One region of the Streptomyces sp. BR1 genome, then DNA from elsewhere that is predicted to be linked to it. Evidence: predicted binding sites of a transcription regulator. Region 1 holds the regulator's gene; the other holds the start of a gene.
The links. Region 1 encodes HrcA, which represses chaperone genes, less so after heat shock. Its sites were predicted from a motif close to TTNGCACTCNGNNNNNCNGAGTGCNAA; they were not measured.
Positions count from the first base shown of each region.

Region 2: a site for HrcA is predicted at 1,546-1,572, ahead of groES (co-chaperone GroES). Genes of this name have one in related genera too.

Region 1 is NZ_CM126252.1:4,895,085-4,898,492, reverse strand. Features, by position in the region: gene ACT1U9_RS21215 (nitronate monooxygenase) at 1-192, opposite strand, end outside; gene dnaJ (molecular chaperone DnaJ) at 380-1,516, opposite strand; gene hrcA (heat-inducible transcriptional repressor HrcA) at 1,517-2,533, opposite strand; gene ACT1U9_RS21200 (MBL fold metallo-hydrolase) at 2,712-3,408, shown strand, end outside.
Region 2 is NZ_CM126252.1:2,831,777-2,835,184, forward strand. Features, by position in the region: gene groL (chaperonin GroEL) at 1-978, opposite strand, end outside; gene groES (co-chaperone GroES) at 1,091-1,399, opposite strand; gene ACT1U9_RS12025 (FtsW/RodA/SpoVE family cell cycle protein) at 1,716-3,167, shown strand; gene ACT1U9_RS12030 (hypothetical protein) at 3,221-3,408, opposite strand, start outside.

The sequences.
Region 1 (3,408 bases):
CCCGAAGGGGCGCCCGGTGAGCCGCCGCAGCTGCTTGATCTCCTGGTACATCCCGTCGGCCGTCTTGTACCCGGCGGCCAGGAATCCGAGCCCGCCGGCCTCGCAGACCGCGGCGGCGAGACCGGCGGCGGAGACGCCACCGGCCATGGGGGCCTGCACGATCGGATACCGGCAGAGATCGGTCAAAGCCATGCCCGCATCGTGCCACGGGTGCGCTCCGGTACCCGAATCCCCCCGTCCGGACGCGAAGGTCCGGGGGCGAGACCCCCGGACCGACAGCCGTCAGCGGCCGTTGAAGGCGTCCTTCAGACGGGAGAACAGGCCCTGCTGGCCCGGCTGACTGTGCTCACCCGGGGGACAACCCCCGGCCCCCCGGCCGTCAGCGGCCGTTGAACGCGTCCTTGAGCCGCGAGAACAGGCCCTGCTGCCCGGGCTGGAACTGCCCCATCGGGCGCTCCTCGCCGCGCAGCTTGGCGAGCTGGCGCAGCAGGTCCTCCTGCTGGGGGTCCATCTTGGTCGGCGTGGTGACCTCGACGTGGACGATCAGATCGCCCCGGCCGCCGCCGCGCAGATGCGTCACACCGCGTGCGTGCAGCGGGATGGACTGGCCGGACTGGGTGCCCGGGCGGATGTCCACCTCCTCCATGCCGTCAAGGGTCTGCAGCGGCACCTTGGTGCCGAGCGCCGCCGCCGTCATGGGGATGGTCACCGTGCAGTGCAGATCGTCGCCGCGCCGCTGGAAGACGTCGTGCGGCAGCTCGTGGATCTCCACATAGAGGTCGCCGGCGGGGCCGCCGCCGGGGCCGACCTCGCCCTCGCCCGCCAGCTGGATCCGGGTGCCGTTGTCCACACCGGCCGGGATCTTGACCGTGAGGGTGCGCCGCGAACGGATCCGGCCGTCGCCCGCGCACTCGGGGCACGGGGTCGGCACCACGGTGCCGAAGCCCTGGCACTGCGGGCACGGCCGCGAGGTCATGACCTGGCCGAGGAAGGACCGGGTGACCTGGGAGACCTCGCCGCGGCCGCGGCACATGTCACACGTCTGCGCCGAGGTGCCGGGAGCGGCGCCCTCGCCGGAGCAGGTCGTACAGACGACCGCCGTGTCGACCTGGATCTCCTTGGTGGTCCCGAAGGCCGCCTCGTTGAGGTCGATCTCCAGGCGGATCATGGCGTCCTGGCCCCGACGGGTCCGCGAGCGCGGGCCGCGCTGCGAGGCCGTACCGAAGAACGCGTCCATGATGTCCGAGAAGTTCCCGAAGCCGCCCGCGCCGAAGCCGCCCGCGCCACCGCCGCCGGAGGACGACAGGGGGTCGCCGCCGAGGTCGTAGACCTGCTTCTTCTGCGGGTCCGACAGCACCTCGTAAGCGGCGTTGATCTCCTTGAACCGCTCCTGGGTCTTGGGGTCGGGATTCACATCGGGGTGAAGTTCCCTCGCCAGTCTCCGGAACGCCTTCTTGATCTCGTCCTGCGATGCGTCGCGGCGTACGCCCAGTACGGCGTAGTAGTCCGTGGCCACTTACGACTCCGCCAGGATCTGTCCGACGTAACGTGCCACTGCGCGTACCGCTCCCATCGTTCCGGGGTAATCCATGCGGGTCGGTCCGACCACGCCGAGTTTTGCGACGGCTTCGCCGCCCGAACCGTAGCCGACCGAGACGACGGACGTGGAGTTCAGCCCTTCATGGGCGTTCTCATGCCCGATACGTACGGTCATGCCCGATTCCTTGGCCTCGCCGAGCAGTTTGAGGAGCACAACCTGCTCCTCAAGTGCCTCCAGCACCGGCCGAATGGTCAGGGGGAAATCATGTCCGAAGCGGGTCAGATTGGCGGTGCCGCCGATCATCAGCCGCTCCTCGGTCTCCTCGACCAGGGTTTCCAGCAAGGTGGACAGAACCGTCGAAACGGTTCCTCGGTCCTCCGGTTCGAAGGACTCCGGCATGTCCTGCACCAGCTGCGGTACGTCCGCGAAGCGCCGCCCCACGATCCGGCTGTTGAGCCGGGCCCGCAGATCCGCGAGCGAGGTCTCGCCGAACGGCGCCGGGCAGTCGACCAACCGCTGCTCGACCCGCCCGGTGTCCGTGATGAGCACCAGCATCAGTCTGGCGGGCGCGAGCGAGAGCAGTTCCACATGCCGCACGGTCGAGCGCGTCAGCGACGGGTACTGCACCACGGCGACCTGCCGGGTGAGCTGCGCGAGCAGCCGCACCGTGCGCGCCACCACGTCGTCGAGGTCGACGGCCCCGTCCAGGAAGTTCTGGATGGCCCGCCGCTCCGGCGACGTCATGGGCTTGACGCCCGCGAGCTTGTCGACGAACAGCCGGTAGCCCTTGTCCGTGGGGATGCGGCCCGCGCTGGTGTGAGGCTGGGCGATGAAGCCCTCCTCCTCCAGGACGGCCATGTCGTTGCGCACGGTCGCCGGCGAGACGCCGAGCGCGTGGCGCTCGGTCAGGGCCTTCGACCCCACCGGCTCCTCGGTCCCGACATAGTCCTGGACGATGGCGCGCAGCACTTCGAGTCTGCGTTCACTGAGCACCGCGCACACCTCCAGCTGTGGTCCCTGGCCGCTCTGCCTGGCACTCTGTGCGTTCGAGTGCCAGCATTCCCCCGGCCAGTGTACGGCCGACCGGTACACCCCTAGCAAGGGCGGCCACCGTTGCCGCTCGCGGCGCGGTCGGGCGACGCGTCCGGTGACCCGGGATACCGTCGCAGTCATGGGCATCGACACGACGGACATCCGCTGGGAGGAGTCCGGCTGGGAGCGCCTGGGCGACGGCGTGGGCCGCCGCCGGCTGCCCGGCTGGGACGCGACGGCCGGCCTGGTCGTCGGCGACCAGGCGGTACTGCTGTACGACACGGGGTCCACGCTGCGCGAGGGCGCCGAACTGCGCGCCCAGGCGCAGGCGCTCGCCGGGCGCCGCGTGACCCATATCGCGCTCAGCCATCCGCACTTCGATCATGTGCTCGGCACGGCCGCGTTCTCGGGCTGCGAGGTGTACGGGGCGGTGGGCATCGACCGGGTCCTGGACGGCGAGGCCATGAAGGCCGACGCCACCGCCCACGGGGTCCCCGTCGCGCAGGCCGCCGAGGCGGCCGACCTGCTGGTCTCGCCGCACCACTTCGTGAGCGGCGAGTGGACGCTGGACCTGGGCGGCCGCCAGGTCCTGCTTGCCAACGTGGGCCCGGGCCACTCCGGCCACGACCTCGCCCTGCTGATCCCCGGCTCCCCCGAGATCGTCTTCTGCGGCGACCTGGTCGAGGAGTCCGGCGAGCCGCAGGCGGGCCCGGACGCGGTCCGCACGCGCTGGCCGGCGGCGCTGGACCGGCTGCTTGAGCTGGGCGGGGAGGACGCGGTGTACGTGCCGGGGCACGGGGCGGTGGTGGACGCGGCGTTCGTACGCGCACAACGGG
Region 2 (3,408 bases), 2.1 Mb from region 1:
GGTGATCGTCACGCGGCGGGCGGTGCCCAGCACGTCCAGACCGGCCTGGTCGAGCTTGAGGCCGACCTCCTCGGCGATGACGGTGGCACCGGTGAGGGTGGCCATGTCCTGGAGCATCGCCTTGCGGCGGTCGCCGAAGCCCGGGGCCTTGACGGCCACGGCGTTGAACGTGCCGCGGATCTTGTTGACGACCAGGGTGGAGAGCGCCTCGCCCTCGACGTCCTCGGCGATGATCAGGAGCGGCTTGGAGGCGCCGGCCTGGATGACCTTCTCAAGCAGCGGCAGCAGGTCCTGGATCGAGGAGATCTTGCCCTGGTTGATCAGGATGTACGGGTCGTCGAGGACGGCCTCCATACGCTCCTGGTCGGAGACCATGTACGGGGACAGGTAGCCCTTGTCGAAGGCCATGCCCTCGGTGAACTCCAGCTCCAGGCCGAAGGTGTTGGACTCCTCGACGGTGATGACACCGTCCTTGCCGACCTTGTCCATCGCCTCGGCGATGAGCTCGCCGACCTGGGCGTCCTGCGCGGAGAGCGCGGCCACGGCGGCGATGTCGGTCTTGTCCTCGATCGGGCGGGCGGTCGCGAGGAGCTCCTCGGACACGGCCTTGACCGCCGCGTCGATGCCCTTCTTCAGGGCGGCCGGGGAGGCGCCGGCGGCGACGTTGCGCAGGCCCTCGCGGACCAGCGCCTGGGCCAGCACGGTGGCGGTGGTGGTGCCGTCACCCGCGATGTCGTTGGTCTTGGTCGCCACCTCCTTCACGAGCTGGGCGCCCAGGTTCTCGTACGGGTCGTCGAGCTCGACCTCGCGGGCGATCGTGACACCGTCGTTGGTGATGGTGGGAGCGCCGAACTTCTTGTCGATGACGACGTTGCGGCCCTTGGGGCCGATCGTCACCTTGACCGTGTCGGCAAGCTTGTTGACGCCGCGCTCAAGGGCGCGACGGGCGTCCTCGTCGAACTTCAGGATCTTCGCCATGGCAGCGGTTCAGCCCTCTCGGAAAACTCGGTTAATGAAAACTGCGCCCCTCGCCGCCCGGCTAGCGGGATGACCAGGGGCGCAGCTCAGGCACATGTGCCGGGTGAAGCGATTACTTCTCGATGATCGCGAGCACGTCGCGAGCCGAGAGGACGAGGTACTCGTCGCCGTTGTACTTCACCTCGGTGCCGCCGTACTTGCTGTAGAGCACGACGTCGCCGACCTTGACGTCGAGCGGCAGGCGCTCGCCGTTCTCGAAGCGGCCCGGGCCCACGGCGAGGACAGCACCCTCCTGGGGCTTCTCCTTCGCGGTGTCCGGAATGACCAGGCCGGAGGCCGTGGTCTGCTCGGCGTCGAGCGGCTGGACCACGATGCGGTCCTCAAGCGGCTTGATGGCAACCTTGGAGCTGGCGGTCGTCACGATCCGGTCTCCCCCTTCGGAGATCTCACGGGGTTAACTGTTTGGGGTGGCGACCAGGTGGATCCGTCGTCGCGGGTGCCGGACCTGCCCGTCGCTGTGTTGGCACTCTCCGGTGGGGAGTGCCAGAAGCGAGACTAGGACGGCGGTTAGCACTCGGTCAAGCGGAGTGCCAAGCCGACGGCCGTGGCGGCCGGATTCGCGAGCGTGAGGGCGTTTTTCCGTTTCGGGTTGTTTCTTACCCATGTGGACTTTGCGACACCGTTTCTTGCCCCCGAATCATCGCCATACGGGCATAAGGGTCCCTAAGGTCGGACGGATGAGGACGATTCGTACGGGCCTTCGGGCGGGCGCGGGCCCGGGGCCGGGGGCGGAGCCCGGGCCGGGGGCGGGCCTTGAGCCGGAGGCCGCGCGTGCGCCGGCGCCCGCGCCCGGCCGGGCTTTCGCCTTGGCCCGGCGTCGCACCGAGGCGCTGCTGCTCGCGCTCGTCGTGGTCGTGACGGTCGGCGGCCACGCCTGCGTGTCGGTGGCGGCGACCGGTGAACTCCCGCGCGCCACCGCCGAGTTCGCGGTCTGCATGACGTTGATCGCACTGTCCGGGCACCTCGTCGTCCGCCGGTTCGCCGCGTACGCGGACCCGCTGATCCTGCCCCTGGCCGTGCTCCTGTCGGGCCTCGGGCTGGTGCTGCTGTACCGGCTCGACCCGGCGTACGCGCGGGCGTACAAGTCGTTGCCGACCGCCTCCGGGCAGCTGATCTGGACGGTCATCGGGCTGGCGGGATGCCTGGCGGTCGTGGCGCTCCTGCGCGACCACCGGCGCCTCCAGCGCTACATCTATGTCTCGATGGCGGTGGCGCTCGTCCTGCTGATGGCGCCGTCGCTGTTCGGCGCGGACACGTACGGCGCCAAGCGCTGGATCTACCTCGGGCCGTTCTCGCTCCAGCCGGGCGAGTTCGTGAAGATCCTGATCACCCTGTTCTTCGCGGGCTACCTCGTCACCCACCGCGACTCGCTGGCGCTCACCGGCCGCAAGGTCCTCGGCGTCCGGCTGCCGCCGGGCCGCCAGATGGCGCCGCTGGTGGCGATCTGGGTGCTGAGCCTGCTGGTCCTGATCTTCGAACGCGACCTCGGCACCTCGCTGATCTTCTTCGGCCTGTTCGTGGTCATGCTGTACGTGGCGACCGAGCGCACCAGCTGGATCGTCTGCGGGGTGCTGATGGCGGCGGTCGGGGCGTACGTGGTCGGCTCGACGGAACCGCATGTCAGGGGCCGGATCGTGGCCTGGCAGCACCCCATGGACGTGTTCCTGCCGCCGGACCAGCGGCCGCCCGGCCTCACCTCCGACCAACTGGCGCAGGGCCTGTTCAGCTTCGGCAGCGGCGGCCTGACCGGTACGGGCCTGGGCGAGGGCCACCCCGAGCTCGTCGGCTTCGCGGGCCGCAGCGACTTCATCCTGACCACGGTCGGGGAGGAGCTGGGGATGGCCGGGGTGATGGCGGTGCTCGTCCTGTACGCGCTGCTCGTCCAGCGGGGCCTGCGCACGGCCCTGGCGGCCCACGACCCGTTCGGCAAACTCCTCGCCACGGGCCTGGCGGCGGCGCTCGCCCTCCAGGTGTTCGTGGTGGTCGGCGGCGTAACAGGCCTGATCCCCCTCACCGGCAAGGCCCTCCCGTTCCTGGCGAAGGGAGGATCGTCCCTGGTGGCGAACTGGTTGATGATCGCGCTGCTGATCAGGGTGAGCGACGCGGCGGGCCGCAGAGCGGCCCTTTAGGGGCGCGGGGAACTGCGCGACAAGCCCCCACCGGCCCGCAGAAAAACGCCCCCCTACACGTAATCCTCCAACCGCCCCACAGTGAACCCCTGTTCCTGAATGCGGCGCAGCATCCGCGCGGCCCGTGCGGCAGGTGTGCCGGGGCCGGTGCAGCGGGCCAGGACGATGTCGCCGGGGCGCAGCCGCGCCCCGGAGCGGTAGCGCAGCGCATCCCCCCGCGCGGACATCGACGCCCGCCACA